Regions from separate parts of the Microbispora cellulosiformans genome, predicted to be linked through region 2. Evidence: riboswitches for the same ligand, from Rfam matches in the RefSeq annotation. Region 2 holds a riboswitch; the other holds the start of a gene.
What was found. A riboswitch is a leader RNA that binds a small molecule or an ion and turns the genes downstream of it on or off. The one in region 2 is predicted to bind S-adenosylmethionine.
Positions count from the first base shown of each region.

Region 1 (15,729 bases), on a different contig from region 2:
CCTCTCGGCCGCCCTGGACACCGCAGGCGTGCCGCACGCGGTGCTCGGCCCCGACGCGACGGGCGACGACCGGGTGCTGCTGGTGCCGGCCACACTCGCCAAGGGACTGGAGTACGACCACGTGATCGTGACCGAGCCCGCCGGCATCGTGGCCGCCGAGGACCGGGGGCTCGCCCGCCTCTACGTCGTCCTCACCCGGGCCGTGACGTCCCTGACCATCCTGCACGCCCACGATCTTCCCGAGGAGTTGATATGAGATGAGCGAGGTCATCCTGCGGTACGGCGGTCTCGACGACGTCGAGGCCGTGCTGCGGTTCTGGCTGGAGTCCGCGGAGAACACCGACCGGCACGACGACGCCGCCAAGGTGACGGCGCTGGTCGAGCGTGACCCCGAGGCGCTGATCATCGCCGAGATCGACGGCCGCGTGGTCGGCACGCTGATCGCGGGCTGGGACGGCTGGCGGGCGAGCCTCTACCGGCTCGCCGTCGACCCGGCGGAGCGGCGCAAGGGCATCGGATCACAGCTGATCCGGGCCGCCGAGGAGCGGTTCCGGAAGTACGGCGCGTTCCGGGTCGACGCGATGGTCCTCAACGACAACGCCCTGGCGCACCACGCCTGGTCGGCGGCGGGATACACGATGCAGACCGACTGCGCCCGCTGGGTCAGGCGCCTCAGCTGAGCCGCGGGGATCGACGTCAGGCGGTGACGGCGGAGCCCGGCCGCCCGTGGGACCCGAGGCGCGCGGGGAAACGGGGGCGCACAAGGAAAAGGGCGGCTCCCCCGAGGGGGAACCGCCCTTCCTGGTGAAGCGGGAGAGCAGGACTCAGAAGTCCATGTCGCCGCCGCCGGGCATGGCGGGGGCCTTCTCCTTCTCGGGCTTCTCGGCGATGACGGCCTCGGTCGTGAGGAACAGGGCCGCGATGGACGCCGCGTTCTGCAGCGCCGAGCGGGTGACCTTGGCCGGGTCGATGATGCCCGACTCGAACATGTTGACGTACTCGCCGGTCGCGGCGTTGAGGCCCTCGCCCGCGGGCAGGTTGCGGACCTTCTCCACCACGACGCCGCCCTCGAGGCCGGCGTTGACGGCGATCTGCTTCAGCGGCTCCTCGAGCGCCTTGCGGACGATCGCCGCGCCGGTCGCCTCGTCGCCGTTGACCTCCAGCTTGTCGAACGCGTTGGCGCCGGCCTGCAGCAGGGCCACGCCACCGCCGGGGACGATGCCCTCCTCGACCGCGGCCTTGGCGTTGCGGACGGCGTCCTCGATGCGGTGCTTGCGCTCCTTGAGCTCGACCTCGGTCGCCGCGCCGGCCTTGATGACGGCGACGCCGCCGGCCAGCTTGGCGAGACGCTCCTGGAGCTTCTCGCGGTCGTAGTCGGAGTCGGTGCGGTCGATCTCGGCGCGGATCTCGTTCACGCGGCCGGAGATCTGCTCCGCGTCACCGGCGCCGTCGACGATCGTGGTCTCGTCCTTGGTGACGACGATCTTGCGGGCGCGGCCGAGCAGGTCGAGGGTGGCGTTCTCGAGCTTGAGACCGACCTCCTCGGAGATGACCTGGCCGCCGGTCAGGATCGCGATGTCCTGGAGCATGGCCTTGCGGCGGTCGCCGAAGCCGGGGGCCTTGACGGCCACGGACTTGAACAGCCCGCGAATCTTGTTGACCACCAGGGTCGCCAGGGCCTCGCCCTCGACGTCCTCCGCGAGGAGGACCAGCGGCTTGCCGGACTGCACGACCTTGTCGAGCAGCGGGAGCAGGTCCTTGTTCGCCGAGATCTTCTGGTTGGCGATGAGGATGTAGGCGTCCTCGAAGACCGCCTCCATGCGCTCGGGGTCGGTCACGAAGTAGCCGGACACGTAACCCTTGTCGAAGCGCATGCCCTCGGTGAGCTCCAGCTCCAGACCGAAGGTGTTGCTCTCCTCGACGGTGATGACGCCTTCCTTGCCCACCTTGTCCATCGCCTCGGCGATGAGCGCGCCGATCTCCGGGTCGGCGGCGGAGATGGAGGCGGTGGAGGCGATCTGCTCCTTGGTCTCCACGTCCTTGGCGAGCTTCGACAGCTCCTCGCTGACGCGCTCGACGGCGGCCTCGATGCCCTTCTTCAGGGACATCGGGTTGGCGCCGGCGGCGACGTTGCGCAGGCCCTCGCGGACCAGCGCCTGGGCGAGCACGGTGGCCGTCGTCGTGCCGTCACCGGCGACGTCGTCGGTCTTCTTCGCGACTTCCTTGACCAGCTCGGCGCCGATCTTCTCCCACGGGTCCTCGAGCTCGATCTCCTTGGCGATGGAGACACCGTCGTTGGTGATCGTGGGGGCGCCCCACTTCTTCTCCAGCACGACGTTGCGGCCCTTGGGGCCGAGGGTCACCTTCACGGCGTCGGCGAGCTGGTTCATACCGCGCTCGAGACCGCGCCGGGCGTCCTCGTCAAACGCGATCATCTTGGCTGCCATTAGGCTAGACCTCCCAGTAGCAGGGTGTCTTCAACGGACCGAGCCGACGCCCGCGACGGCGTGGACCCGCTATCCCTGCGCGAGCCCCATCGCCCCGATCCCGGTTGTTGTCACTCTCGACCTCAGAGTGCCAAACAAGTATTTAGCACTCTACCCCCGAGAGTGCAAGCGGAAGCCACTCTGACCAGCTTGGACGAGGTTCCCGAACACCCTTACGAGGACAAACGAGGACCGACGGGCACGGACGAGCCGAAGGCCCGGTCCGCGGATCGCGGACCGGGCCTCCAATGGTCGCTTGACGGGATCAGGCGACGGCCCGTACGGCCTCCGCCTGCGGGCCCTTCTGCCCCTGCGTGATGTCGAACTCAACCCGCTGACCCTGCTCGAGGGCCTTGTAGCCGTCCATCATGATTGCCGAGTAATGGACGAACACATCCTTCCCACCGTCTACCGCGATGAAGCCGTAGCCCTTGTCCGCGTTAAACCATTTGACGGTGCCCTGCGCCACTTCCGACTCCTCTTGCTGGGCTGGGGACCACACCCAAGAAGCCCCCGGTTTCGTCGATCGTCTTCGACCATACCCGTGTCAAGGCGTAGAACAACAGAGTCAATCCGCAAACTACTACGTCGCGTTCGCTCAAAGCGGTACAGACGATTATTCACTTTTCTACCGAAAGGTTGAGCGCTTCACCTTTCGCCGCCGCGACGCCCCACTTCCCCGGTGAAAGAAGCGCATGTCAGGTGCACGGCGGCGGTGCCGCGGCTCAGCCCCCGGCGACGGCGGGGATGACCGAAATCTGTACCCCGTCCGGCGTGGCGGTGTCCAGCCCATCGGCGAAACGGACGTCCTCTTCTCCGACATAGACGTTGACAAAACGCCGAATCTTGCCCGTCTCATCCAGGATTCGACCTCCGATGCCCGGATAGTCCGCATCCAGCTTCTGCAGGACCTCGCGGAGCGTTCCCCCCTCCCCGCTTACCTCCGCGACGCCGTTGGTGTACGTCCGCAGAATCGTCGGAATCCGCACGGAAACGCTCATTGCTCACTCGCTTTCGTTGCTGCCGATGGGCCTGTGATAACGCTTTCAGTTGGCGAATGCCGCACGGAAGGCGTCGAGGGAGGGACGGATGACCGCGGACGGGCGAGCCTGCGCGGCCACCGCGTCAAGTGTCTTGAGACCGTCGCCGGTGTTCAGCACGACGGTTTCGGCCTCGGGGTCGAGGCGCCCCTCGCGCACGAGCTTGCGCAGCACGCCGACCGTGACGCCGCCCGCGGTCTCGGCGAAGATGCCCTCGGTCCTGGCCAGCAGGCGGATCGCCTCGACCACCTCGCCGTCGTTCACGTCCTCCACCGCACCGCCCGTGCGCCGGGCGATGTCGAGCACGTACGGGCCGTCCGCCGGGTTGCCGATGGCCAGCGACTTGGCGATGGTGTCGGGCTTGACCGGCTGCACCACGTCCTGCCCGGCCTTGAAGGCGCGGGAGACCGGCGAGCAGCCCTCGGCCTGCGCGCCGAAGATCCGGTACGGCCGCTCCTCGACCAGGCCGAGCTTGATCAGCTCGCGGAAGCCCTTGTCGATCTTCGTGAGCTGCGAGCCGGAGGCCACCGGCACGACGATCTGCTCGGGCAGCCGCCAGCCGAGCTGTTCGGCGATCTCGTACGCCAGCGTCTTGGAACCCTCGGCGTAGTAGGGCCGGAGGTTGACGTTGACGAATCCCCACTTCTCGCCCAGCTCGTCGCCGATGAGCTCGGAGCAGAAGCGGTTCACCTCGTCGTAGGTGCCGTCGATGCCGACCAGCCGGCCGCCGTACACCGCGGCCATGGTGACCTTGGCCGCCTCCAGGTCGGCGGGGATGAACACGCAGGAGTCCAGCCCGGCCCTGGCCGCCGCGGCGCCCACCGCGCCGGCGAGGTTGCCGGTGGACGAGCACGACAGGGTGTGGAAGCCGAAGGCGCGCGCGGCCTCGACCGCGATCGCGACGACCCGGTCCTTGAAGGAGTGGGTCGGGTTGCCGGAGTCGTCCTTGACGTGCAGCGACCGCAGCCCGAGCTCGGCCGCCAGCCGGTCGGCCCGCACGAGCTTGGTCCAGCCGGGCTGCAGGTTGGGCTTGTCCGCCACCCCGGCGGGGACGGGAAGCAGGGAGCGGTATCGCCAGATGTTCGTCGGGCCCGCCGCGATGTCCTCCCGGCGGACCTCTCCGAAGTCGTACGCCACCTCAAGGGGGCCGAAACACTCCGTACAGGCGAAGACCGGGCCGAGCTCGTAGTGAGCGCCGCACTCCCGGCAGGACAGACCGGTGGCGGGGCCGAAGTCGGTGGTGGTGGGGGCCGCAGTGTTGCTGTGCGCCATGAAGCGAGGCCTTTCCCTCATCTTCGCTCGCGACCACCCTGGCCGCGAGCCGGAATTGGCACCTGTCCCGGCCGGGCCTCGTGGGCACGAGTTCGACACCGGGGAGGTTGCCGGGGCTTCGCAGGGCCGGTCCCTCCACCCCTCTGGATGAGCATCTTCAGTTGTGGGACCTTCGAAAAAGGTCCTCCAGCACTGTACCCCGGCGTCCCCTGTGTCCGTTCCGTTGTCTCAGATGGTGAGAAGGTTTGTATCAGCCGTAGGCCTCGCCGAGCGCGCTCTGCACGTATTTGCGTGCCTGGTGTATCCGGGACTTGACGGTGCCGAGGGGAATGCCGAGCTGCTCGGCGACCTGGGAGTAGTCGAGCTGGCAGATGTCGCGCAGCACGAGCGCCTGGGCGAGGTCGGGCCGTTCGGCCTCCAGCGCCTCCATCGCGTCGAGCAGGTCGAGCCGCGACCCGGCGATGACGCTCACCCGCCGCGGGTCCGGCCGCTGCTCGGGCAGCTCCTCCGCCTGCTCCGACGAGCGCCGCTTGAGCGACCGGTAGGTCGTCCTGGCGCAGTTCACGGTCACGATGTGCAGCCACGTGCTGAACTTGGCCCGGCCCTCGAACCGGGCGATGTTGCGGGCCACGGCGAGCAGCGTGTCCTGCGCCGCCTCTTCCGCGTCCTGCCGGTACGGTAGAAGCCGCTCGCAGTGCCGCAGCACGTCGGGCTCGATGCGCCGCAGCAGCTCGCCGAGGGCGCGGTGATCTCCCCGGGCGGCCGATCCGGCCAGCTCCTCGGTGACGTCGTCCAGTGCCATCCCGTTCCAGCCCTCCCGCGATCGGTTGACATCCTATTGATGGAGGTCCGCTTTTATTAATCTTCCGGCATGCGCGCCCGCTCTGATCGAGGGGAAACCCCAATGAGCAGCTCCGTTCTGATCGCGTCCAACCGGGGCCCGGTGTCCTTCACCCTGTCGGAGGACGGCGGCCTGACCATGCGCAGGGGCGGCGGCGGGCTCGTGTCCGGGCTGTCGGACGTGGTCAGGGACACCGACGTGCTGTGGGTCTGCGCGGCGCTGTCGGACGGCGACCGCGGGGCGGTGCGGCAGGCGCCGGGGGGCCGGCTCGACGAGGCGTTCGACACGGGGCCCATCCGCATGCTGGACATCCCGCCCGCGGTCTTCCACCGCGCCTACAACGCCGTGGCGAACTCGACCCTGTGGTTCGTCAACCACCTGCTCTACAACACGCCCTTCTCCCCCGAGTTCGGCACCCGGTTCGCCCGCGAGTGGGAGTCGTACCGCACCTACAACGGCGCGTTCGCGCTGGCGCTGGCGGAGGAGGCCACGGCCCGGGCCCGGGTGATGGTGCAGGACTACCACCTGACGCTCACCCCCGCGATGCTCCGGGTCGAACGGCCCGACCTGCGCATCGCGCACTTCTCGCACACGCCCTGGGCCCCGCCGGAATACTTCGCCCTGCTGCCCGAGGACGTCGCGGCGGAGGTGCTGTCGGGCATCCTCGGCGCCGACCACGCCGGCTTCCTCACCGCCCGCTGGGCGCGCGCCTTCATGGACTGCTGCGCCGCCCTGCTCGGGGCCCAGGTGGACCACGCGGACCGTACGGTGACCTGGGCCGGCAGGATCACCCGGATCGGCGTGCACCCGCTCGGGGTGGACGGCGAGGCGCTGCGGGCGCGGGCGGCCGAGCCGGACGTCGAGTCGCACATGGCGGCGATCAGGGACCACGTCGGCGACCGCAGGCTGATCGTGCGGATCGACCGCACGGAGCTGTCCAAGAACATCGTCCGCGGCCTGCGGGCCTACCAGGCGTTCCTGGCGGGGCATCCCGAGTGGCACGGACGGGTGGTCCACCTGGCCTTCGCCTACCCCTCCCGGCACGACCTGCCCGAGTACCGCGAGTACACGGCGGCCGTGCAGCGGTGCGCCCAGGAGATCGAGGACGAGTACGCCACGGAGGACTGGGACCCGCTGATCCTCAACGTCAACGACGACTACCCGCGCTCGCTCGCGGCGTACCGGCTGGCCGACGTGCTGCTCGTCAACCCGGTCCGGGACGGCATGAACCTGGTAGCCAAGGAGGGCCCGATCCTGTCGCCCCGGTGCGCGCTCGTGCTGTCCCGCGAGGCGGGCGCGGCGGCCGAGCTCGGCGCCGACTCCCTGCTGGTCAACCCGTTCGACGTCACCGCCACGGCGGCGGCGCTGCACGAGGCGCTGACGCTGCCCGAGGAGGAGCGCCTCAAGCGCGGCCTGCGGCTGCGGGAGGCGGCCACCGCGCTGCCGCCCCGCCGCTGGTTCGACGACCAGATCGCCGCGCTGCGCTGACCGGCCGCGCCGGAGGCGGTGGTCAGCCCCGAGTGGTCAGCGCCAGGTGGCCTTCTTGAGGATCCCGTCCAGGCCCGGGGTGTTCCACTGGTCGACGATCAAAATCTTCGACGTGGGCAGATACCATTCGCGCTGGCTGTAGCGCATCTTCACCCTGAATTTCTTGTCGACGCAGGTCGCCGCCCATGCGTGGTAGTCCGCCCGGTGACCCGCCCCGACCTTCCGCAGGCCCTTGCCCGCGAGCTTCATGGTGCCCTTGTACAGGCGCACGGTCCTCGGGCAGACGCTGACGTCGGTCGCGGGGTCGAACCCGTACCTCGGGTTGTAGTACTGGAACGTGTGGTTGCCGATCTTGAGGGCCTTCGGGCCCAGCACCCAGAAGCCGTGGCATCCCGCGTCGCGGAAACCGAAGTCCATGGTGCCGAGGCTGGGACACGAGCCGGTGACGACGCGGGTCCAGTCCGAGCCGGCCTGGACCGCCTTCCACGACGCGGGGATGGTGAGGGTCAGGCCCTTGCGCAGGTGGACCTGCTTGGTGCCGCTCGCGGACGCCGCCGAAGGAGCCGCCAGGGTGGTTGTCAGCACGGCCAGACCGGCCGCCGTGGTCGCAATGGTCTTTCCGATCATGTCTTGTACGGTATTCCCTGCCACTTGGAGACGGCTTGCGGAGCGGTGCCTGGCCAGATCAGCGCCAGCACAGGTCAGTGCCAGGTGGCCTTCTTGAGGATCCCGTCCAGGCCCGGGGTGTTCCACTGGTCGACGATCAGGATCTTCGACGTGGGCAGGAACCACTCCCGCTGGTGGTAGTGGGCCTTCACCTTGAACGTCGTCATCGTCACGCACGTCCCCGCCCAGTCGCGGTAGTAGGCCTTGTGCCCCGGCCCGACCTGGCGCAGCCCCTTCGCGCCGAGCTTGGACTGGCCGATGTAGAGGTTCTTCCGCACCGGGCAGGGCCCGACGTCGGTGGCGGGATAGAACGGCCCGTCCGGCGTGTACGCCTTGAACAGCTCATGGCCGATCTTGATGGCCTTGGGACCCAGGACCCAGAAGCTGTGGCACCCCGAGTCGCGGAAACCGTAGTCCACGGTGCCGCGGGTGGGGCACGAGCCGGTGATGACGCGGGTCCAGTCCTTGTGGGCGGTGTCGACCCGCCACGACGCGGGGATGGTGAGCGTGAGGCCCTTGCGCAGGTGCAGCTGCCTGGTGCCGCCGAGGTCGCTCGCGGAGGCCGCCGCGGGAGCCGCCAGGGTGGCGGCCGCGAGGGCGGCGGTCAGCACGGCGAGCCCGGCCGGGATCGTCTTCCGGTTCATGCCACGGACGTTAGACCTGCCCGCTTGCAGACCGCTTGCCAAGCGATTCGACCAGGTCGCCGAGAAGGGCCACGACGCCGTCGGGGCCGTCCACCACCAGGTCGGCGCGTTCCGCCAGCGCCGTCACCTCGGTGGACCCGCTGCACACCCGCACGCCGGGCAGGCCTGCCTCCTCGACAGCGGCGAAGGCTGCGAGGTCGCCGAGGTCGTCGCCGACGAACATGACCGAGCGGGCGCCGCGCTCGGCGAGGAAGGCGGAGAGGGCCTGGCCCTTGTCCATGCCGGCGGGCCGCAGTTCCAGCACCATGCGGCCCGGCTCCACCGCGAGCCCGGCCTCCGCGGCCAGCGCCGCGACCGGTTCGCGCAGCGCCTCCAGGGCGGCGGCGGGGTCGGCGCACCGCCGGGTGTGCACGGCGACGGCGTGGCCCTTGTCCTCGATCCACGCGCCCGCGAGGCCGGCGGCGATCACGGGCAGCCGGGCCCGTACGAGGTCGAGCCCCGGCGGCGGTGGCGGGGCCGTCACGCGGCCGTCCTCCCAGCGTTCGAGGCCGTAGTGGCCGAGGATCACCAGGCCGGGCACGTCCCCGAGCGACGGCCCGCCGGGCACCTCTCCCAGGCCGATGGCCGTGAGGGGAGGCCGGCCCGTGACGACGACCACGGCGCGTACGAGCGGGGCGAGCGCGGCCAGCACGCCCGGCACGGCGGGGTGCACGCGGGCGGCGGCGGGGTCGGCGACGATCGGGGAGAGCGTGCCGTCGTAGTCGAGCCCGATCACGGCGCCTGCCGGATCGGCGACGATCGCGTCGAGTCCTGGGTGCGCGGGCAGAGTCATGGCCTCGTTCCGGAGAGGTGGGCGGGACGCCCGGGCGGTGCCGGGCGGACGACCGATGATCGGAGCCCCGGCTGTCTCGTCCGGGGACGCGGCTGTGTGGAAACCGGCGGGGGTAGCCACGGCAGGGGGTCTCAGGAGTGCATGCCGAACCTGCGGGCGGAGCGGTCGCGCCGCCGGCCGGCCCTCATCCGGCGCAGCCGCTTGACCAGCATGGGGTCGTGCTCCAGCGCCTCCGGCCGGTCGATCAGCTCCCCGAGTAACTGGTAGTACCGGGTGGCGGAGACGTCGAAGGCCTCCCTGATCGCCTGCTCCTTGGCGCCCGCGTACCGCCACCACTGACGCTCGAACGCGAGCATCTCGCGGTCGCGGTCGGAGAGGTCGAGCCCGTCGCCGCCGGTCGGTTCGGTGTCCATCCGCTCCTCCTCGATCGGCCGCGAGCCCGCCCCTCATGGTAAAGGGACGCACGACGTTGGACGACCCTGGGTGTGCAGAGGGACGGAGGCCGACGTAGTGTCACGTGGTGTGAGCTCTGTAATCACGCTTCTGACCGACTACGGGCTGGAGGACGGCTTCGTCGCCGCGTGCCACGGCGTGATCGCGGGCATCGCACCGCAGGCTCGGATCATCGACGTGGGCCATCTCGTTCCCGCCGGGGACGTGCGGCGCGGCGCGGCCATCCTGGCGCAGACCCTGCCCTATCTCCCGGCCGGCGTCCACCTCGCCGTCGTCGATCCCTCCGTCGGCGGCAACCGCCGCCCGGTCGCGGTCGAGGCGGGCGGGCGGGTGTTCGTCGGCCCGGACAACGGCGTCCTGTCGTGGGCCGTCCGGGCCGCGGGCGGCGCCGACGCGGCCTACGAGATCACCAACAGGGAGCTGTTCCTGGCCAACGTCTCGCCGACCTTCCAGGGACGCGATCTGTTCGCACCAGTGGCCGCGCACCTGTGCGCCGGCCGGGCGGTGGCCGACGTGGGGCCGCCGATGCCGGTGGACCGCCTGGTGAGCCTGCCCGCGCCGACCTGCCGTCTGCGGGACGGCGCGGCGGAGGGCGAGGTGCTGTCGGTGGACCGGCACGGCAACGTCCAGTTCTCGATCACCGCGACCGACCTGGCCGAGATCGGCGTACGGCTCGGCGACACCCTGGCCGTGTGGCTGGGGCGCCGCCAGGTCGCGGTGCCGTACCGCGAGACCTTCACCGCCGTGCCGCCCGGCGACCTCGTGGCGTTCGCCGACTCCGCCGGCCTGGTCGCGATGGCGATCAACGCCGGGGACGCCGCCGACCGCCTGGGCCTGCCCCCGGGCGCGCACGTACGGCTGTCGCCCGGGCGCTGACCCGGCGGCGGGGCTCCTATTCGGCGTTGACCACGTCGCGGACCTCCGCGAAGTGGCAGGCGCTCGGATGCGCGCTGCCCGGGCGGACCTCCAGCGCGGGCTCCTGCTCGGCGCAGACGTCCTGCGCCTTCCAGCAGCGGGTGCGGAAGTGGCAGCCCGACGGCGGGTTGGCCGGCGAGGGCGGGTCGCCCTGCAGGATGATCCGCTGACGGGTCTCCCGGCCCTCCGGGTCGGGCACCGGCACCGCCGACAGCAGCGCCTGCGTGTACGGATGCGTCGGGTTGTCGTAGATCTCGGTGTCGTTCCCGAGCTCGACGATCTTGCCGAGGTACATCACCGCGATCCGGTCGGAGATGTGGCGGACCACCGACAGGTCGTGCGCGATGAAGATGTAGGCGAGGTTGAACTCGTTCTGCAGCCGCTCCAGCAGGTTCATCACCTGGGCCTGGATCGACACGTCGAGCGCGGAGACCGGCTCGTCGCAGATGATGATCTCCGGCTGGAGCGCCAGGCCGCGGGCGATGCCGATGCGCTGGCGCTGGCCGCCGGAGAACTGGTGCGGGTAGCGGTTGATGTGGTCGGGGTTGAGGCCCACGACCTCCAGCAGCTCCTGCACCCGCTGCCGCCGGCCGCCCTTCGGCGCGACGTCCGAGTGGATCTCGAACGGCTCGCCGACGATGTCGCCGACCGTCATCCGCGGGTTCAGCGAGGTGTACGGGTCCTGCATCACCATCTGGATGTTGCGGCGCATCCGCTTGAGCTCGGCGCCCCTGGCGGTGGTGATGTCCCTGCCGTTGATCCGCACCGAGCCCGACGTGGGCCGCTCCAGTGCCATCAGCAGCTTGGCCAGCGTGGACTTGCCGCAGCCCGACTCGCCCACGACTCCGAGCGTCTCGCCCCTGCGCAGGTCGAAGGAGACGCCGTCCACCGCCTTGATGGCGCCGACCTGCCGCTTGAAGACGACGCCGTAGTTCAGCGGGAAGTGCTTCACCAGGTCGCGGACCTCGAGGATGGACTCAGTTGGAGCCGTCATCGAGAACCTCCCTCCAGTAGTGGCAGGCGCTGCCGCGGGTGTCGCTGACCGTGTACAGCGGTGGGGCGTCGGTCACGCAGTTCTCCTTGCGGTACGGGCACCGCGGGTGGAAGGCGCAGCCGGTGGGCATGTCGAGCAGGTTCGGCGGCATGCCCTTGATGGCGTACAACTCCTGGCCCTTGAGGTCCACCCGGGGGATCGACTCCAGCAGGCCCTTGGTGTAGGGGTGGGCGGGAGCGCGGTACCCGTCGAAGACCGAGGCGTTCTCGACGATGCGCCCGCCGTACATGACCGCGATCTTGTCGGCCACGTCGGCGACGACGCCGAGGTCGTGGGTGATCAGGATCAGGCCCATGTCGCTTTCCTGCTGCAGCTCCGCCAGCAGTCCCATGATCTGCGCCTGCACGGTCACGTCCAGGGCGGTGGTGGGCTCGTCGGCGATCAGGATCTCCGGGTCGAGCGCGATCGCCATCGCGATCATGATGCGCTGCCGCATGCCGCCGGAGAACTGGTGCGGGAAGTCGTCGACCCTGGACTTGGCGCCCGGGATCCTGACCCGGTCCATGAGCTCCACGGCCTTCCTGCGGGCGTCCCGCTTGGACATGCCCTGGTGGACGCGGAACATCTCGCCGATCTGCCAGCCCACGGTGAACACCGGGTTGAGCGCGGACAGCGCGTCCTGGAAGATCATCGCGATCCGCCGCCCGCGGATCTGGCCGCGGGCGTCGTCCGGCATCGTGAGCAGGTCGGTGCCGTGGAACCGGACCTCCCCCTTGGGGATGCGCGCCGGCGGCATGTCGAGGATGCCCATGATCGCCTGCGCGGTGACCGACTTGCCGGAGCCCGACTCCCCGAGCACCGCGAGCGTCTCGCCGGCGTCGACCGAGTAGGAGACGCCGTTCACGGCCCGTACGACGCCCTGGCGGGTCTGGAACTCGACGTGCAGGTTGTCCACGGCGAGCAGGGGTTCGTCGCCCGCGCGCTCCGCCGGGAGCAGATGCGTGTCGACAGATGGGTTCTTCACTTGCCGCCCCTCTTATCGAAGCTTCGGGTCGAGCGCGTCGCGGACGGCGTCACCCAGCATGACGAACGCCAGCACGGTGATGCTCAGGAAGATCGCGGGGAAGATGAGCGGTTCCGGCGCCTCCAGGAACCGGCGCCGGGCGTCTCCGATCATCAGGCCCCACGAGATCGTCGGCGGCTGGACGCCCACCCCCAGGAAGGACAGGCCGGCCTCGGCGGCGATGAACACGCCGAGGTTGAGGGTGGCCGTCACGATCACCGGGGCGATCGCGTTGGGCATGATGTGCCGCAGCATGATGCGCCCCGGCCCCGCACCCAACGCCCGGGCCGCGGTGACGTAGTCCTGGTTCTTCGCCGAGATGACCGCGGCCCGCATGATGCGCAGGATCAGGGGCCAGGCGAGCACGGCGAGCGAGAGGACCACGGTGAAGGCTCCGGCGTTCTCCCGGCCGATGGCCGACAGGAACAGCAGCGCGCCGAGCACCGAGGGGATCGCGAAGAAGATCTCGGCGAGCCGCGACAGCAGCACGTCGACCCAGCGGCTGTAGTAGCCCGCCAGCAGTCCGAGCCCGCCCCCGACGACGGCGCTGATCAGCGAGGTGGCGATGCCGACGATGACCGAGACCCGGGCGCCGTAGATGACCCGGGAGTAGGTGTCGCAGCCGAGGTTGTCGGTGCCGAACCAGTGCTTGGAGGTGATGCCCTCCCGCGCGTTGCTCAGGTCGCACGTGGAGGGGTCGTAGGCGTTGACGGAGGAGAACAACGACGGGAAGGCCGCCATCAGGAGCAGGATCAACACGAGGATCGACCCCAGGATGAAGACCTTGTTCCGCCGGAGGTCGTGCCAGGCGTCCGACCACAGGCTGGCCGGCCGGCGGGCCTTCTGCGGCCTGGCGTCCTTGTCCTTGGCCGATTCGGCCACAGTCGCGTTACTCATAGCGGATCCGGGGGTCGAGGACGGCGTACAGCAGGTCGACGATCAGGTTGGCCAGGACGTAGACCAGGACCAGCACCGTCACGATACCGACCACCACCGCGTTCTCGCGCAGGTAGACGGACTGGAAGAGCTGCTGGCCGATGCCGGGCAGGTTGAAGATGGTCTCGGTGATGATCGCCCCGCCCATCAGCGTGCCCAGGTCGGCGCCCAGATAGGTGATCAGCGGGATGAGCGAGTTGCGCAACGCGTGCCGGCCGAGCACCCGCCGGCGGGACATGCCCTTGGCCACGGCGGTGCGGATGTAGTCGGCGCGGAGCGTCTCCATCAGGCTCGTCCGGGTGAGCCGGGTGAGGTAGGCGATCGAGAGCCCGGCCAGCACCAGGCCGGGCACGAGGTAGCTCCGCATGCCGTCCTGGATCCCGGCGACGGGGAAGAAGTCGACGCCGGTGTTCTGCTTCAGCTTCACGCCGAGCACGAGCTGCAGGACGAACCCGCTCACCAGCGTCGGGATCGAGACCAGCAGCAGGGTGACCGCGAGCACGGCCTGGTCCTGCCACCTGCCCCGGCGGAGCGCCGCCCACAGGCCCAGCCCCACGCCGATGACCGCCTCGAACACGAGGGCGGTGATCGCGAGCTGGAAGGTCACCTGGAACTTGCCCTCGAACAGCGAGGACACCGGCACCCCTCGGAAGGTGGTGCCAAAATCACCGGACAGGATGTCGCGGATGTAGTACCAATACTGGACGAGCAGCGGATCGTTCAGGTGGAACTGCTCGCGCATGCGCGCCACAAGCTGGGGGTCGAGACGCCGGTCCCCGCCCAGGGCCGCGATGGGATCACCCGGCAGCGCGTAGACGGTGGCGAAGAGCAGGAACGTGGTCCCCACCAGTACAGGGATCGCCTGCAGTAGGCGTCTGATCACGTAGCGACCCATGAGGTCTCCCGGTCATGAACAGGGGCAGCCCATTCTGTCGTCATGGACTGCCCCTGAGGATGGTCGACTACCGGGGGGAGATCAAGGACCACCCCCCGAATAGCTCGTCGGTCAGGCCCGCTCGACGTTGAAGACGTCGATGCGCTCGAACGGGTCGATCTTGACGTTCTTCACGTTCGAGGAGAACGCGCCGTTCGTGGTGTAGAAGTAGATCGGCACGTACGCCATCTCCTTCAGCGCCAGGTCGTCGGCCTGCTGGTAGAACTGCACGCCCTCGTCGAGGGACGCGGCCGAGTCACCCTTGTTGAGCAGCTCGTCGAACTCCTTGTTGGAGTACTGGACGTAGTTGGAGCTGCCGCCGGTCCCGAAGATCGGGCGGAGGTAGTTCTCCGGGGACGGGTAGTCCATGATCCACGCCATCCGGAAGGCGCCCTTGACCTTGCCGTCACCGAGGTCGTTGAGGATGTCGGCGAACTTCTCGTACGGCTTGACGTTGACCTCGACCTGGAGGTTGGTGCGGATGTTGTTGGCCACCGCCTCCATCCACTCCTTGTGGGCGCCGTCGGCGTTGTAGCTCAGGTCGATGGACTTGACGTCCTTGCCGCCGTTGGACTCCCAGAGCGACTTGGCCTTCGCGGGGTCGAAGGTGCACGCCTCGCCGCAGGCGCCCTTGCGGTAACCGGCGACGACCGGGCTGATGTTGTCGTCGGCCGGGACGCGGGTGCCGGAGAAGACCTTGTCGGTGATGGTCGCCCGGTCGATCGACATCGAGATCGCGGTGCGCAGCTCGCGGCTCTTGGCGTACGCGTCACCGGTCTTGATGTTGAACCCGAGCCAGCCGATGCCCGAGGACGGCTGCTCGATGTAGCGGTCGCCGAACTCGGCCTTCGCGCCGCCGATCTGCTCCGGCGGCAGCTGGTCCATGATGTCCAGGTTGCCGGCCCGCAGGTCGTTGTACGCGGTGTTCAGGTCCGTGTAGATCTTGTACTGGAGCGCGTCGACCTTGGCCTTGCCCTCCTTGAAGCCGTCGAAGCGGACCATCTCGACCGTCTGGTCGGTGCCGCGCTTGTACGGCTTGCTCATCTTGAAGGGGCCGTCACCGATCGGGTTCGAGCCGTAGTCGGCCTTCATCTTGCCCTCGGACTCGAAGGCGGCCTTCGGCAGCGGGTAGAAGGCGGTGTAGCCCAGCATCGTCGGGAAGCCC
Region 1 covers NZ_VYTZ01000016.1:11,312-27,040, reverse strand. Annotated here, with positions in the region: gene F5972_RS31255 (HelD family protein) at 1-256, shown strand, start outside; gene F5972_RS31250 (GNAT family N-acetyltransferase) at 258-680, shown strand; gene groL (chaperonin GroEL) at 825-2,447, opposite strand; gene F5972_RS31240 (cold-shock protein) at 2,752-2,955, opposite strand; gene F5972_RS31235 (MoaD/ThiS family protein) at 3,212-3,487, opposite strand; gene thrC (threonine synthase) at 3,533-4,798, opposite strand; SAM riboswitch class I at 4,813-4,952, opposite strand; gene F5972_RS31225 (RNA polymerase sigma factor) at 5,049-5,600, opposite strand; gene F5972_RS31220 (alpha,alpha-trehalose-phosphate synthase (UDP-forming)) at 5,703-7,127, shown strand; gene F5972_RS31215 (hypothetical protein) at 7,164-7,754, opposite strand; gene F5972_RS31210 (hypothetical protein) at 7,829-8,437, opposite strand; gene otsB (trehalose-phosphatase) at 8,448-9,269, opposite strand; gene F5972_RS31200 (DUF3263 domain-containing protein) at 9,401-9,682, opposite strand; gene F5972_RS31195 (SAM hydrolase/SAM-dependent halogenase family protein) at 9,792-10,598, shown strand; gene F5972_RS31190 (ABC transporter ATP-binding protein) at 10,615-11,631, opposite strand; gene F5972_RS31185 (ABC transporter ATP-binding protein) at 11,615-12,655, opposite strand; gene F5972_RS31180 (ABC transporter permease) at 12,668-13,591, opposite strand; gene F5972_RS31175 (ABC transporter permease) at 13,584-14,513, opposite strand; gene F5972_RS31170 (peptide ABC transporter substrate-binding protein) at 14,637-15,729, opposite strand, start outside.
Region 1: linked by a shared signal. The riboswitch ahead of thrC (threonine synthase) and the one ahead of F5972_RS33395 (aminotransferase class V-fold PLP-dependent enzyme) in region 2 are both predicted to bind S-adenosylmethionine.

Region 2 (15,729 bases):
TCGGGCAGGTACATGTCCTCGGCGGAGGGCGCGAAGACCACGCTCACGCCCTCCTCCTCGCACACCAGGAGATCGGCGTCGAACGTGCGGGGATAGCGGGAGAAGTCCTCGTGGGGACCGAACTGCAGGGGGTTGACGAACACGCTCACGACCACGTGGTCGGCGTGTTCGCGTGCCAGCCGGACCAGCGACCGGTGGCCCTCGTGGAGCGCCCCCATCGTGGGGACCAGGGCGATCCTGCCCGCGCCGAGGGCGTCCCTCGCCTTGCCGAGGGCGGCCCGGTCGGCGGCCACGGTCACGTCCATATGTTCCCTCCCAGGGCGTCCAGCAGGCGTTCGGCCGCCTCCGGCTTGAGCAGCCCCGCCGCCAGCGCCCGGTCGGCGGTGAGCCGCGCCAGGGCGACGTACGCGTCCGCGGCCTCGGGGGCGGCCAGGATGAGCGCGTCCACGTGCTTGCGCACGGTGCCCGCGTCGCCGCGGACGACCGGCCCGGTGAGCCCGCCGATGCCGAGACGCAGCACGTTGTCGAGGGCCGCGCCGAGCAGCGGCCCGAGCATGCGGCCGGGATGCTCCACGCCGATCTTCGCGAGCAGCTCCTGCGACTCGGCGATGAGCGTCACCATGTGGTTGGCCGCCCCGGCGATCGCGGCGTGGTAGAGCGGCCGGTCCTGGTCGGCGATCCACACCGGCTCGCCGCCCATCTCGATGACCAGCGCCTCGGCCACCGGCCGCAGCATGTCCGGCGCGGTGACGCCGAACGAGCAGCCGTTGAGCTTGGTCAGGTCGTCGCTCCGGCCGGTGAAGGTCATCACCGGATGCAGCGCGAGCGGCAGCGCCCCCGCCTCGGCGGCGGGGTCGAGCACGCCGAGGCCGTACGCGCCGCTGGCGTGCACGAGCAGCTTGCCGCGCAGGTCGGCACCGGTGGCGGCGAGGCCGGAGACCAGGCCGGGCAGCACGTCGTCCGGCACGGTCAGCAGCACGAGCTCGGACCTGGCGATCACCTCGTCCGGCCTGCTGAGCGTGAGGCCGAGACGGTCTGTGGCGCGCCGGTGCGACGCGTCGGACACGCCGCTGGCCGCCACCACACGATGACCCGCGAGCATGAGCGCGGCCCCGAGCACGGAGCCGACCCGTCCCGCGCCGAGCACTCCCACGGCGAGCCGCGCCGGGCGGTCACTTGTGTCCATGACGCCTCCCCTCGGTTCAGCGTAGCGGCGGCGCTCCCGCCGGCCCGGTGCCAGGTCGTGCCTCACGGATCAGGCCATGCCGAGCATGACCACGGCGGGCCCGACGGTCGGATTTTGTCCCGTTTCTAACGGGCCTATGTTGAGCTACAGGTACGAATGTGACTGATTTTCGCCACGGCCCGCGCGTGTCGGTAGCGTGATGCGGTGTGGAGGTCACCTGGCGGGAGGCCGTCGAGCGCGCGCTCTACGGCGCGGAGGGCTTCTACCTGCGGGAGCGCCCGGGCCGCCATTTCCGCACCTCGGTCCATGCCTCACCGGTCTTCGCCGAGGCGGTGCTGCGCCTGCTGGAGCGGGTCGACGCGGCCCTCGGGCACCCGGGCGCGGTCGGCTTCGTGGACGTCGGCAGCGGTGACGGCCTGCTGGCCGCCCGCGTCGTGGCCGCCGCGCCGCCGGGCCTCGCGGCGCGACTGCGGGCCGTCGCGGTGGACCTGTCCCCCCGGCCCACCGGCCTCGATGCCCGGGTCGCCTGGGAGCCCGAGGTCCCGTACGGGATCACCGGGCTGGTGGTCGCCAACGAGTGGCTCGACAACGTGCCCCTCGACGTCGCCGAGATGACCCCCGCGGGCCCCCGCTTGGTGCTCGTCGACCCGGCGACCGGGGCGGAGCGGCCCGGTCCCGTGCCCGATCCGGAGGACCGCGCCTGGCTGGACCGCTGGTGGCCGCTGGGCCGGGCCGGGGAGCGCGCGGAGATCGGCCGCCCGCGCGACGAGGCGTGGGCCTCGGTGATCGCGCGGCTGGCCCGCGGCACGGCGGTCGCCGTCGACTACGCCCATCTCGCCGGGCGGCGCCCCACCCTCGGCACACTGGCCGGTTATCGCGACGGCTCGGCGGTGCCAGCCGTACCGGACGGGTCGTGCGACGTCACCGCCCACGTCGCGCTGGACGCCTGCGCGGCGGCCGGCGAGCGGGCGGGCGCGCGGGCGACCACGCTCACGACGCAGCGGGAGGCGCTGCGCGACCTGGGGGTCACCGGCGCCCGGCCGCCGCTCGCGCTCGCGTCCGCCGACCCCGCCGGCTACGTACGCGCCCTCGGCCGGGCCTCCCAGGAGGCCGAGCTCATCGACCCCGCCGGTCTCGGCGGCTTCGGCTGGCTCATCCAGTCCCGGCAGCAGGGAAGGGAGACATCATGATCGCGAGAATCTGGCGCGCGAGCGCGACCCCGGAGGGCGCGGACGGCTACGAGCGGCATTTCACCGGCGCGGTCCTGCCCTCCCTGCGCGGCGTGGCCGGGCACCGCGGCGCCTACCTGCTGCGGCGCGACGCCGACGGCCGGGTGGAGATCGAGGTCATGACGCTGTGGGACTCGATGGACGCGATCCGCCGCTTCGCGGGGGACGACCCCGCCACGGCCGTCGTCGAGCCCGCGGCCCGGGCCGTCCTGCTCGGCTACGACACCACGGTCACCCACCACACGGTCAGCGTGTCACACGGCGACCTTCAGTGATTCCAGGCCGCGCATGATGTAGCTGGGCTTCCAGGTCGGCTCCTCAGCGAGCTCCAGGCGGGGCGCGAGGCGCAGCAACGCGCCGAACGACTCCGCCATCTCGACCCGCGCCAGCGGAGCGCCCAGGCAGAAGTGGATGCCCGCGCCGAACGAGATGTGTGGATTGTCCACCCGGCCGACGTCGAGGCGGTCGGGGTCGGCGAAGACCTCGGGGTCCCGGTTGGCCGAGCCGAACAGCAGCGCGACCTCCGCGCCCCGGGGGATCGTCACCCCGCCTGCCTCGACGTCCTCCAGCACCCACCGCTCGAACATCTGCGCCGGGGTGTCGTAGCGCAGCAGTTCCTCGACCGCCGCCGGCATCAGGCCCGGGTCGGCGCGCAGCCGCTCCAGCTCGCCCGGGTTGCGGAACAGCGCCCACCACCCGCTGCCGGTGGCGTTGACCGTGGCCTCGTGCCCGGCGTTGAGCAGCAGCACGCAGGTGCCGACCAGCTCGTCCTCGGTGAGCCGGTCGCCGTCGTCCACGACCTGCGCGAGCGCCGAGATCATGTCGTCACCCGGCCGCTCCCGGCGGGCCCTGGCCAGGTCGCGCAGGTACGCCGCGAACTCGGTCGCGGCGCGTACGGCCGTGTGCTGGGCTTCGGGCGAGGGGTGCAGTTCGTACATGCCGCAGATGTCCGCCGACCAGGGGCGCAGGAGGTGGCGGTCGGCCTCCGGCACGCCCAGCATCTCGGCGATCACCGTGACCGGCAGCGGCTCGGCGACCTCGGCCAGCAGGTCGCCGCCGCCGCGCTCGACCAGGCCCTCGGTCAGCTCCATCGCGATCCTCCGTACGCGCGGGCGCAGCGACTCGACCATCCGGGGCGTGAACGCCTTGGACACCAGGCGGCGCAGCCGGGTGTGGACCGGCGGCTCCACGTCGAGCATCCCGGCCCGGATCACCCGCCAGAAGGGCTCCTGGAAGTCCGGCTCGGGCTCCCGGCCGAACTCCTCGTGCGTCGCCGTGTGCAGGTAGGACCGGCCCAGGCGGCGGTCGCGCAGCAGCGCGTTCACGTCGGCGTGCCGGGCGACCAGCCACTGCCCGGCCGGTTCGAAGAAGCTGACCGGATCGTTGTCCCGCAGGTCGCGGTAGGCGTCGTACGGGTGGGCCACGAACTCCGGATTCCAGGGATCAAACCTCACATTGGACACCATAACGGTAAAGCGCCTCTCACCAGGGGACTTGCCCGATGGGCCGTTCTCCGGGTTATAGTGCGCTCAGGTCATGAGTGCCAGCGTCAAGCCCCGGCTTGCTGGCCGGCAACCCTCGCGCTCGCGGCGGGGTGCCCCGGGTGAGGACCGGGTCCGGCGTGTGGTGCGCCGGGCAAGCGCGGGCTCCGCCGTACGACGCCATGGCCGGGGTCCCTGACCCGAGGAGGCCTGGCGTTGTCCGCTCTCACCTTCGTCCCGCAGCAGCCCGTCAACCCCGTGTCCGAGCAGGTGCGCGTACCGGCGGTCGTGGGCGCCGACCTGGAGGTCCCGGTCCGGGGCGGCCGGCTCGTGCCGTACGCGAACCTCGACTACGCGGCGAGCGCGCCCTGTCTGGAGCCGGTGAACGCCGCCGTCGCGGCGGCGCTGCCGGCCTACTCCAGCGTGCACCGGGGCGCGGGCTACGCCTCGCAGCTCACGACCCAGCGGTACGAGCAGGCCAGGCACACCGTGCGGGCCTTCGTCGGCGCCCGCCCCGGCGACGCCCTCGTCTTCGTGCGCAACACCACCGACGCGATGAACCTGCTGGCCCGCAGCCTCCCCGAGGGCACCACGGTCGTCGTGTTCGGCACCGAGCACCACGCCTCGCTGCTGCCCTGGGCCGACGCCGTACGGCTCGCGCCCCCCGCCTTCCCGGGCGAGGCCGTCCGGGCCGCCGACGAGGCCCTCGCGGCGATCGAGGGCCCGGCCCTGCTCGTCGTGACCGCCGCGTCCAACGTCACCGGAGAGCTGTGGCCGATCGCCGGGCTCGCGCACATCGCCCACCGGCACGGCGCGCGGATCGCCGTGGACGCCGCCCAGCTCGTCCCGCACCGCGGTCTCAACCTCGCCGCGCTCGACCTCGACTACGTCGCCTTCTCCGGGCACAAGCTCTACGCGCCGTTCGGCGCGGGGGTGCTCGTCGGGCGGCCCGACTGGCTCGCCGCCGCCGATCCCTACCTGCGCGGCGGCGGAGCCGTACGGGCCGTGGGCGAGACCACCGAGTGGAGCGACGACCCCGAGGCGCGGCACGAGGCGGGGACGCCCAACGTGCTCGGCGCGGTCGCGCTCGCCGCCGCCTGCGACGCCCTCGCCGCGACCGGCTGGACCCCGCTGGTGCGGGAGGAGGAGCGGCTGCTCGCCCGCCTGCGCGCCGGGCTCGCCGCGATCCCCGGCGTACGCGAACTGTCGCTGTGGGGGCCGGACCACCCGCGGGTCGGGATCGTGTCGTTCGTCGTGGAGGGCCGCCCGGCCCGGGAGGTCGCCGAGATCCTGTCGGCCGAGCACGGCATCGGCGTCCGGGACGGCAAGTTCTGCGCCCACCCCTTCGTCCGCCACCTCCTCGGCGACGCCGACGACGAGGGCTGCGCCGACGGCACGGTCAGCGCCGTACGCGCCTCGATCGGCATCGGCACGACCGAGGAACACGTCGACCGCCTCATCGCCGCCCTCCGCGAAATCACCCCCGCCTGAACACGGGCACCCCCGGGAGGTTGATCCAGGGGATGGGCGGGCGGGCCGGGGCTTTCGCCGGGGCGTGAAAGCATGGACGGTATGACCGAGCAGGACGGCCCGCGGATCGAGCGAGTGGTGGGCATCGGCGCCGGGGCGGACGCGGTGCGGCCGCGGGAGCTCGCGACCGAGGACCTGGTCCTCAACGTCGGGCCGCAGCATCCGTCCACGCACGGGGTGCTGCGGCTGCGGCTCGTCCTGGACGGCGAGCGGATCGCGGCCGCCGAGCCGATCGTCGGCTACATGCACCGCGGCGCGGAGAAGCTCTTCGAGGTGCGCGACTACCGGCAGATCATCGTGCTGGCCAACCGGCACGACTGGCTGTCGGCGTTCGCCAACGAGCTGGGCGTCGTGCTCGCGGTCGAGCGGATGATCGGCATGCAGCCCCCGGCCCGGGCCACGTGGGCCCGGACCCTGCTGGCCGAGCTCAACCGCGTGCTCAACCACCTGATGTTCCTTGGCGGCCATCCCCTGGAGCTGGGCGCGGCCGGCCCGGTCTTCCCCGCCTTCCGGGAGCGGGAGACGCTGCAGTACGTCATGGAGGAGATCTCCGGCGGCCGCATGCACTACATGTTCAACCGCGTGGGCGGGCTCAAGGAGGAGCTGCCCGAGGGCTGGCTCGGCCGCGTGACCACCGCCGTGGCGGCCGTGCGGCGGCGGCTGCCCGACATCGAGGAGCTGGTCACGGGCAACGAGATCTTCGTGGCGCGCACCCGCGGGGTCGGCGTGCTCGACCGTGAGACGATCATGCAGTACGGCGTGAGCGGCCCGGCCGCGCGGGCCTCGGGGGTGGACTTCGACCTGCGGCGCGACGAGCCCTACCTCGCGTACGGCGAGCTGCCCGTGAAGGTCGTGACCCGTTCGGCGGGAGACTGCCAGGCGAGGTTCCAGGTGCTGCTCGACCAGGTCAAGGTGTCCCTCGACCTCGCCGACGCCTGCGTGGAGCGGCTGCGCCACCTGCCGCCCGGCCCGATCAACCAGCGCCTGCCGAAGGTGCTCAAGGTGCCGGAGGGCCACACGTACGCCTGGACGGAGAACCCGCTCGGCCTCAACGGCTACTACCTGGTGTCACGCGGCGAGAAGACCCCCTGGCGGCTCAAGCTGCGCAGCGCCTCCTACAACAACGTCCAGGTGCTCCGCGAACTGCTGCCCGGCCACACGGTCGCCGACCTGATCGCGATCCTCGGGTCGATGTTCTTCGTGGTCGGCGACATCGACAAGTAGGGGCTCAGCTCTCGCCGGAGGGCTTGCCGGGCACCCGGCAGCAGTGCTCGAGGAAGAGCGCGGCGCAGATCAGGATCACGCACGCCACGAACGACCCGCCGCCGACGATCGCGTCCTGGCGGGGCTTGTCCAGGTCGAGCAGGTCCAGCACGCGCAGGACGAAACCGGCGAAGACCCCGGCGAACGCCGCTCCCGCGTACGCCGTGGCCTGGGCCAGCGCCGCCAGGCGCGCGACGGCGAGCGGCTCGACCGGCTTGGTGTCCGGGCGGCGCAGGATCCGCGCCCGGGTCAGCCAGCCCGTGTACGCCTCGCCGAGCGCGAGCAGCAGCACGGTGGGCACCGCGGTCCACGGCAGGGTGGGCACCACGGAGTAGGACTGCCGCAGCAGGCCCCAGGTGAGCACGGCGAACACGACCACGAGACCGACGAGCACGCCGGGGTTGCTGGGCTTCACTCGGGTCTCTCCTCGTCAGGCCGGGGGTTCGAGCACGAGGTCGGTACGCAGCCGCACCCCGCTCTGGTCGAGGTCGGCCAGCAGGGCCGCGACGGACCCGCGCCCGGGCAGCACCGCCGCGGGGTCCGCCTGGGCCCACGGGACCAGGACGAACGCCCGCTCGTGCGCGCGGGGATGCGGGAGAGTGAGCTCGGGGTCGTCCGACATCAGCGTGCCGACCGCGATCAGGTCCACGTCGAGGGTCCGCGGGCCCCACCGCTCCGCGCGCTCACGGCCGAAGGCGTTCTCGACGCTGTGCGCCCGCTCCAGCAGGGTGCGGGGGTCGAGCATGCTCTCGGCGACGACCACCGCGTTCAGGTACGCGCTCTGGGTGGGCCCGCCGACCGGTTCGGTCTCGTAGACCGGCGACGCCGCCACGAACGTGAGCCCGGGCGCCTCGAACAGCGCGTCGACGGCGCCCTGGAGGTTCTCGATACGTCGGCCGAGGTTGCTGCCGAGCGCGATGACGACCCTCATGCGCGCCCCCTTCTGATCGTCACCACCACGTCGTCGAACGGCAGCGGGATGGGCGCCGCCGGTTTGTGCACACTGACCTCCGCCTCCTCGACCATTTCGTGGGCCAGGCAGGCCGCCGCCAGCCGCTCGGCGAGGGTCTCGATGAGGTTGACCGGCTCGCCCTCGGCGATCCGGACGAGTTCCAGGGCCAGTGCGCCGTAGTCGACCGTCAAGGTGAGGTCGTCGGCCGCCGCGGCCGGGGCGGTGTCGAGACTCAGGCAGACGTCGATCACGAACTCCTGGCCGAGCTCGCGCTCGGCCGGCAGGCACCCGTGCCTGCCGCGCGCCCGCAACCCCATCAACCGCACCGCGTCGCGGCTCACTGCTCCTGGTCCTCCTCCTCGTCGTCGTCGCTCTGCAGGACCGGAGATCCGTGGTAGAGCCACAGCCGCCAGCCCCCGGGGGTCCGCACGTAGGTGCTGGAGGCGACGACCCGGCCGGCGGCGAAACCCGGTTCGTCGCTGTCGGCGGCGGTGAGGATGTTCTCCGCGCAGGTGACGACCGCGACGTCACCGAGCACGGTGGTCTGCACGTCCGTCAGCACGAACTGGATGTACGTCGTGTTCGCCATGATGAGCGCCCACGAGCGCAGCACCTCCGACCGCCCGCTCAGCATGGGCCAGCCGGGGTGGACGCACAACGCCGGACGTCCCGGGACGTCCTCGATCCATATCTCCGACATCCTGTCGAGGTCGCCCGCCTCGATGGCGTTGTAGAACGCCTGGTTGAGCTCCTCGATCTCCTGCATGGGTGTGCCTGTCGGCAATATCCTCACCGGCCCTCGTCGGCATGTCGCGCGGCTGCGTGTCCTGCGGCTACTGCGTCCCTCACGCCTGCCGCGTGTCGTACGCCTGCTGCCCTCCAGACGGCGGCGACGCGCACCGCGTCGGCGTTCGGCCGCACCCGGTGGACCCGGACGCACCACGCCCCGGCCTGCGCCGCGAGCGCGGTGACCGCGACGGTGGCGTCGTCGCTGCCGCCGAAGGGACGTGGCTCGCCGTCCGGCCCGGCCAGCAGCCGGCCGAGGAACCGCTTGCGCGACGCCCCGACCAGCAGGGGATGGCCGAGCCGGTTCAGCTCGGCGAGGCCGGCCAGCACGGCCCAGTTGTGCTCGGCGTTCTTGGAGAAACCGAGGCCGGGGTCGAGCACGATCTGCTCCTCCCGCACGCCCTCGGCCAGCACGGAGTCGACCCGCTTGCGCAGTTCCTCCGCGACCTCGGTCAGCACGTCGTCGTAGACGGCCCTGTTGTCCATGTCGCGGCTGTGCCCGCGCCAGTGCATCACGACGTACGGCACGCCGGTCGCGGCCACCACACGCGGCATCGCCGGGTCGGCCAGGCCGCCGCTCACGTCGTTGACCAGTCTGGCCCCGGCCGCGACGGCCGCCTCGGCGACCTCCGCCCGCATGGTGTCGACGCTGACCGTGACGCCCTCCTGGGTGAGGGCGCGGATCACCGGCTCGACGCGGCGCAGTTCCTCCTCCAGCGAGACCCGGGCCGCTCCCGGGCGGGTGGACTCGCCGCCCACGTCCACGATGTCGGCGCCCTCGGCCACCAGGTCGAGACCGTGCCGGATCGCGACGTCGGGGTCGAACCACTGCCCGCCGTCGGAGAAGGAGTCGGGGGTCACGTTGACCACACCCATGACCAGACAGCGCTCGGCCTCGGGCATGCCGGGCACGCTCGGAGTGGTCATGGGGTCCAGCCTAGTGCCCGGTTCGGCAGGGCTCGTCCGGCAGGAGTGCGCCGGCGCCCGAGGGAGTTCCAGACCGACCACGCAGGCTAACCACGCAGGATCAGCGACATGGCCTCGGCCCGCGTCGCCTCGCTGGTGCGGAAGTCGCCGCGGACGGCCGAAGTGATCGTCTTGGCGCCGGGCTTGCGCACGCCGCGCATGGTCATGCACATGTGCTCCGCCTCGATCACCACGATCACCCCGCGCGGCTCCAGCACCTGCATCAGGCCGTCGGCGATCTGCGAGGTCATCCGCTCCTGCACCTGCGGCCTGCGGGCGTAGACGTCCACCAGCCTGGCGAGCTTCGACAGGCCGGTGATGCGTCCCTTCTCGTTCGGCGTGTATCCGATGTGGGCGACGCCCTGGAACGGCAGCAGATGGTGCTCGCAGGTGGACATGACCTCGATGTCCTTGACGAGCACCATCTCGTCGTGGTCCGCGTCGAACATCGTGGTCAGCGCGTCCTCGGGACGCTGCCCCAGACCCGCGAACTGCTCGGCGTACGCCCGCGCCACCCGGGCGGGGGTGTCGCGGAGCCCGTCGCGATCGGGGTTCTCCCCGATCGCGAGCAGGATCTCGCGTACGGCCTTCTCGATCCGGCCGTGGTCGAATCCGGAAGGCGTGCCCGCCGCGTGCGGCTCGGCCACGGTCAGGCCTCGTCCCGCTGCGTCGACTGGTCGTTCGCCCACGGGGCCGCGCCGGAGCCGCCGGCCGGGAGCGCCGAGCCGTTGCCGTTGGCCCGCTCCTTCGGCGTGATGACCGGAGGACGGTCCGACGGCAGGCGCTTGCCGTATCCGGCGTAGGAGGGGCGCTTCTCCTTGGTCACGACGGGCGAGAAGATCTCGAGGACCTGCTCCCGGGAGAGCGTCTCCTTCTCCATGAGCTCCAGCACCAGGTTGTCGAGCACGTCGCGGTACTGGACGAGGATCTCCCACGCCTGGTCGTGCCCGCTCTCGATGAGGCGGCGGACCTCCTCGTCGATCGCCGAGGCGATCTGCTCGGAGTAGTCGCGCTCGTGACCCATCTCGCGGCCGAGGAAGACCTCGCCGTTGCCGCTGCCGAACTTGCGGGCGCCGAGCCGCTCGCTCATGCCGTACTCGGTGACCATGCGGCGGGCGATCGAGGTCGCCTTCTCGATGTCGTTGGACGCGCCGGTGGTGGGCTCGTGGAAGACGAGCTCCTCCGCGGTGCGGCCGCCGAGCAGCATGGCGAGCTGGTCCATCATCTCGGACCGGGTCGCGAGGAACTTGTCCTCCATCGGCAGCGTCATCGTGTAACCGAGGGCGCGGCCGCGTGACAGGATCGTGATCTTGTGGACCGGGTCGGAGTTGGGCAGCGCGTGGGCCACCAGGGCGTGGCCGCCCTCGTGGTAGGCGATGATCTTCTTCTCCTGGTCCGACATGACCCGCGACTTGCGCTCCGGACCGGCCATCACGCGGTCGATCGACTCTTCGAGGGTCGACATCGTGATGAGCTTCTGGTCCTGCCGGGCGGTCAGCAGGGCCGCCTCGTTGATCACGTTGGCGAGGTCGGCGCCGGTGAAGCCGGGGGTCCGGCGGGCGATCACGTCGAGGTCGACGTCCTGCGCGAACGGCTTGCCGCGGCCGTGGACGCGCAGGATGCCCTTGCGTCCCTCCAGGTCGGGCCGGTCGATGACGACCTGGCGGTCGAAGCGGCCGGGACGCAGCAGGGCGGGGTCGAGGATGTCGGGCCGGTTGGTCGCGGCGATGAGGATCACGCCGCCCTTGACGTCGAAGCCGTCCATCTCGACGAGAAGCTGGTTGAGCGTCTGCTCACGCTCGTCGTGGCCGCCGCCGAGGCCCGCGCCGCGGTGCCGGCCGACGGCGTCGATCTCGTCGATGAAGATGATCGCGGGGGCGTTCGCCTTGGCCTGCTCGAACAGGTCACGGACACGGGAGGCGCCGACGCCGACGAACATCTCGACGAAGTCGGAACCGGAGATCGAGTAGAAGGGCACGCCGGCCTCGCCGGCCACGGCCCGGGCGAGGAGGGTCTTGCCGGTGCCGGGGGGGCCGTACAGCAGGACGCCCTTGGGGATCTTGGCGCCGATGGCCTGGAACTTGGCCGGGGCCTGCAGGAACTCCTTGATCTCCTGGAGCTCCTCGATGGCCTCGTCGGCTCCCGCCACGTCGGCGAAGGTGGTCTTGGGAGTGTCCTTGGTGATCAGCTTCGCCCGCGACTTGCCGAAGTTCATGACCCGGGAGCCGCCGCCCTGCATCTGGTTCATGATGAACAGGAAGATCAGGACGATGACGATGATCGGCAGGAAGCTCGCGAGGAGGCTGAGGAGGAAGTTCTCCTTCGGCACCTCGACGGTCCAGCCCTCGGACGGCTTGGACGTGTCGAGCGCCTGGGTGAGCTGGACACCCTGCCCTTCGACCCAGGGCGCCTGGATGCGGCTGACGCTCTTGTTCTGCACCGTGATCGGCTGCTTGAGCGTCAGCTCGACCCGCTGGTCCTTGTCGACCACGGTCGCGCTCTTGACATTGCCCTGCTGGATCTGCTGGACGACCGTCGAGGTGTCGGCGGTGGTGTAGTTGCCGTCCCCGCCGAACATCGTGGTGACGAGCAGGAGAAGCAATACGATGCCCAGGATCCACAGGAGTGGGCCACGTGTAAATCGCTTGAGATCCATCCGTTGCGGAACCCCGGCGGGCCCGTCCCTTCCTGACCAAGGCCTGCCCCGGGCGGACCCGGGGTCGCGGCATCCGTTACCGCTCCTTCTGGCTACCGAGGGACGGCCGAACGGCCACCCACGGATATCCGAAGGTACACCCGGCCGCCGCGTCGGGTAACTGCCCGAGCGGCTCCGGCTTTGCCTTTCCAACGTACGTCAGCCAACCCCGTGTTCCCCGACCTGGCGCCCAATAACGCACGATCCACGGGTCACTTCGCTAAGGGCTTACTCCCCTCCGTACACATGCGGCGCAAGAGTCCCGATGAAGGGCAGGTTGCGATAGCGCTCGGCGTAATCGAGACCGAACCCGATGACGAACTCGTTGGGGATGTCGAAACCGACGTAACGGACGTCCAACTCGACCTTCACCGCGTCCGGTTTCCGGAGCAGGGTGCAGATCTCCACGGAGGCCGGGTTGCGCGACCTCAGGTTGTTCAACAGCCACGAAAGGGTCAGGCCCGAGTCGATGATGTCCTCGACCACGAGCACGTGCCGGCCGGCGATGTCGGTGTCGAGGTCCTTCAGCACCCGCACGACGCCCGACGACTTGGTTCCCGCGCCGTAAGACGACACGGCCATCCAGTCCATCTGGACGGGCACGTGCAGCGCGCGGGCGAGGTCGGCCATGACCATCACCGCGCCCTTCAGCACACCGACGATCAGCAGTTCAGTGCCGGCGTAGTCGGAGTCGATCTGACCGGCCAACTCCTTGATCTTCGTCTGCAGCTCCTGCTCCGAGATGAGGACGCGGGAGAGGTCCTTGCCCATGTCTGCTGCATCCACCTGGGGTTTTCCTTACGCGAGCGAGACGTTGTCCACAGCGAAGACAAGGGTGCCACAGCGCCTGACCACAACCACCCCCCCGGGTAGGTCCACCCCCTTCTGCCCGTGCCAGCCGGTCACCAGCCGGTCGACCGCCTCGATGTGCACCGCGGCGAGCGCGGCGGCGTGCGCCCCCGCCTCGACGGCGGCGCGCCTGATCACCCGCCGCCGCACCGCCGCCGGCACGTCCGCGAGGTCGGGTACCCGGAGCTCCCCCGCCGGTCCCCGCGACCGCGCGTGGACCTCCGCGGCCCACCCGTCGAGGGCGTCCGCGTCGTCCCGGCACAGCCGCGCCGTACGAGCGAGCGCCTCGGCGATCCCGGGGCCCAGCGCGTCCTCCAGCACCGGCAGGACGTCGTGCCGCACGCGGACCCTGCGGTAGACGCGGTCGTCGTTGTGGGGGTCGTCCCACGGCCGCAGGCCGAGGGCGGCGCAGGCCTGCCGGGTGCGTTCCCGGCCGAGCCCCAGCAGCGGCCTCCGGTAGATCCCGGAGACCTCCGCCATGCCGGACAGGGAGCGGGAGCCGCTGCCCCGGGCCAGCCGCAGCAGCACGGTCTCCGCCTGGTCGTCGAGGGTGTGGCCGAGCAGGACCGCCGCGGCCCCCAGCCGGCCGGCCGCGGCCGACAGCGCGGCGTAGCGCGCGTCCCGCGCCGCGGCCTCGGGGCCGCCGGCCGTCCCCACCGTGACGGTCAGCGCCTCGGCCGGGTCGAGGCCGAGCGCCCCCGCGAGCCGTACGACGTCGCGGGCCCGCCCGGCCGAGCCCTCCTGCAGGCGGTGGTCGACGGTCAGCAGCCCGGCGCGCAGGCCGAGACGCGGGGCCGCGAACCCGGTGGCCGCGGCCAGCGCCAGCGAGTCGGCGCCGCCGCTGCAGGCCACCAGGACCAGTGGCCCCCGCCCGCCGTCCGGTTCCGCGCAGGCGGCGAGGTCCGCGAGCGACAGCCGTACGGCACGGCGGACGTCGGCGACGGCGGGATGCGGGCCCATGGGCCCATTCTCGCGGTGCCCCAAGCGAGCGCGGGACACCGACGAGCGCGGTTCAGGGGAGCACGGGTCAGGTGAGCTCGGGTCCGGAGGAGGCGGTGAGGACCCGGGACATCCAGGCGTGGGGGTCGGCGATCTCGTCGCGGTCAGGCAGCGTCTCCGGGGAGGTCCAGACCTTGTTGAACCCGTCCATCCCGGCCTCGTCCACGACCGTGCGGACGAAACGGGAGCCCTCGGCGTACTGCTTCATCTTCAGCTCGATGCCGAGCAGCCGGCGGACCAGCTGGTCGACGCGGGAGCCGCCCTCGCGGCGGCGCTGGAACTTGGCGCGGATCTCGGCGACCGACGGCACCACGCTGGGCCCGACCGCGTCCATGACGTAGTCGCCGTGCCCCTCGACCAGCGTCATCACGGCAGTGACCCGATCGAGCACGGCCTTCTGCTCGGGCGTCTGGATGGCCTCGATGAGATTGCCCTCGCCGCCCTTGAAGGCGTCGGCCACCGCGTCGGAGGCGGCGCGCAGGCGCTCCAGCAGCGTCGTGAGGTCCATCTCCGAGGCGAGGAGGAACTCGGTCATCTGGCCGCGCACGTACTCCCGCAGCCAGGGCACGCCGGTGAACTGCACCCGGTGGGTCTCCTCGTGCAGGCACACCCACAGGCGGAAGTCGCGCGGGTCGACGCCGAGCTCGCGCTCGGCGTGCACGATGTTCGGCGCGACCAGGGTCAGCCGGCCGGTCGGCGCGACGCCGGACGGGTCCGGCGGGAGGAACAGCTCGTACTGCCCGAGCACCCGGGAGGCGAGGAAGGCCAGCACGGCGCCCACCTCCAGGCCCGTGATGCGCGAGCCGACGGCGCCGACGATCGCCGGCATGTTGGACATCTTCTGCGTCAGCGGCTCCAGCACGACCCGGAAACCGTCGACGTTGGCGCGGATCCAGCCGGGGCGGTCCACCACCGTGGCCGCCTCGGGCGGAGCCGAGTCGATGCGGGTGAACTCCCGCACGTGCCCCTCGGCGTCCCGCGACAGCCGCCGGAGTTCGAGGACGGCCTGCCTGGCCTCCTCGCGGCTCACCTGCGGGCCCGGCCGCACGAGGCGCACTCCGGTCGTGACGGCCAGATCCCAGTCGATCACCTGCATACTCACCACCGTACGTTCTCCGCCTGCCCGCCGCGCGGGCGGCCGAGCGTGATCCGACACCTCAGCTCTGGGAGACGATCGTGGCCATCTTGTCGAGGGCGGCTATGGCTCGCGTCGGATCGGCCACCTGATCGGCCATGAACGCGAAGGTCAGCAGCCGGCCCTCGGATGTGTACGCGATCCCCGCCAGGGTGTTCACGCCGTTCAAAGTGCCCGTCTTCGCGCGGACCAATCCGGCGCCGGCCGCCGAGCCGGACCTGCCGTACCGGTTGTGCAGGGTCCCGGTGAAGCCGGCGACCGGAAGCCCGCTGATCAGCGAGTGCAGGCCGGGATGCGCCGGGGACGCCGCCATGGCGAGGATCCGGGCAAGGCCGCCGGGTGTGATCCGGTTCCTGGTGGACAGGCCGCTGCCGTCGTGCACCTCCACGCCCTCGGCCACGCCGAGACGGGTGAGCACGCCGCGGACCGTCGCGGCCACGCCCTCGAACGTGTGCGGCTGCCCCTCCTTCACCGCGGCCTGGCGGGCGAGCGCCTCGGCGAGGTCGTTGTCGCTGTGCGTGAGCATCCGCTCCACCAGCGCGTAGACCGGCCCCGACTCCACCCGGGCCACCTCCTGGGCGGCGGCCGCGGCCCGGCCCGGGCCGACGCCCTTGCCCACCTTGACGCCGTTCTTCCTGAGCAGCGCGGCGAACGCGTC
Region 2 covers NZ_VYTZ01000019.1:7,011-22,739, forward strand. Annotated here, with positions in the region: gene panC (pantoate--beta-alanine ligase) at 1-305, opposite strand, end outside; gene F5972_RS33375 (Rossmann-like and DUF2520 domain-containing protein) at 296-1,186, opposite strand; gene F5972_RS33380 (SAM-dependent methyltransferase) at 1,393-2,376, shown strand; gene F5972_RS33385 (antibiotic biosynthesis monooxygenase family protein) at 2,373-2,690, shown strand; gene F5972_RS33390 (cytochrome P450) at 2,670-3,869, opposite strand; SAM riboswitch class IV at 3,948-4,063, shown strand; gene F5972_RS33395 (aminotransferase class V-fold PLP-dependent enzyme) at 4,155-5,387, shown strand; gene F5972_RS33400 (NADH-quinone oxidoreductase subunit D) at 5,469-6,650, shown strand; gene F5972_RS33405 (DUF3180 domain-containing protein) at 6,655-7,104, opposite strand; gene folK (2-amino-4-hydroxy-6-hydroxymethyldihydropteridine diphosphokinase) at 7,120-7,620, opposite strand; gene folB (dihydroneopterin aldolase) at 7,617-7,958, opposite strand; gene F5972_RS33420 (nuclear transport factor 2 family protein) at 7,979-8,407, opposite strand; gene folP (dihydropteroate synthase) at 8,431-9,354, opposite strand; gene folE (GTP cyclohydrolase I FolE) at 9,441-10,046, opposite strand; gene ftsH (ATP-dependent zinc metalloprotease FtsH) at 10,043-12,049, opposite strand; gene hpt (hypoxanthine phosphoribosyltransferase) at 12,317-12,874, opposite strand; gene tilS (tRNA lysidine(34) synthetase TilS) at 12,887-13,897, opposite strand; gene F5972_RS33450 (zinc-dependent metalloprotease) at 13,965-15,032, opposite strand; gene dacB (D-alanyl-D-alanine carboxypeptidase/D-alanyl-D-alanine endopeptidase) at 15,094-15,729, opposite strand, start outside.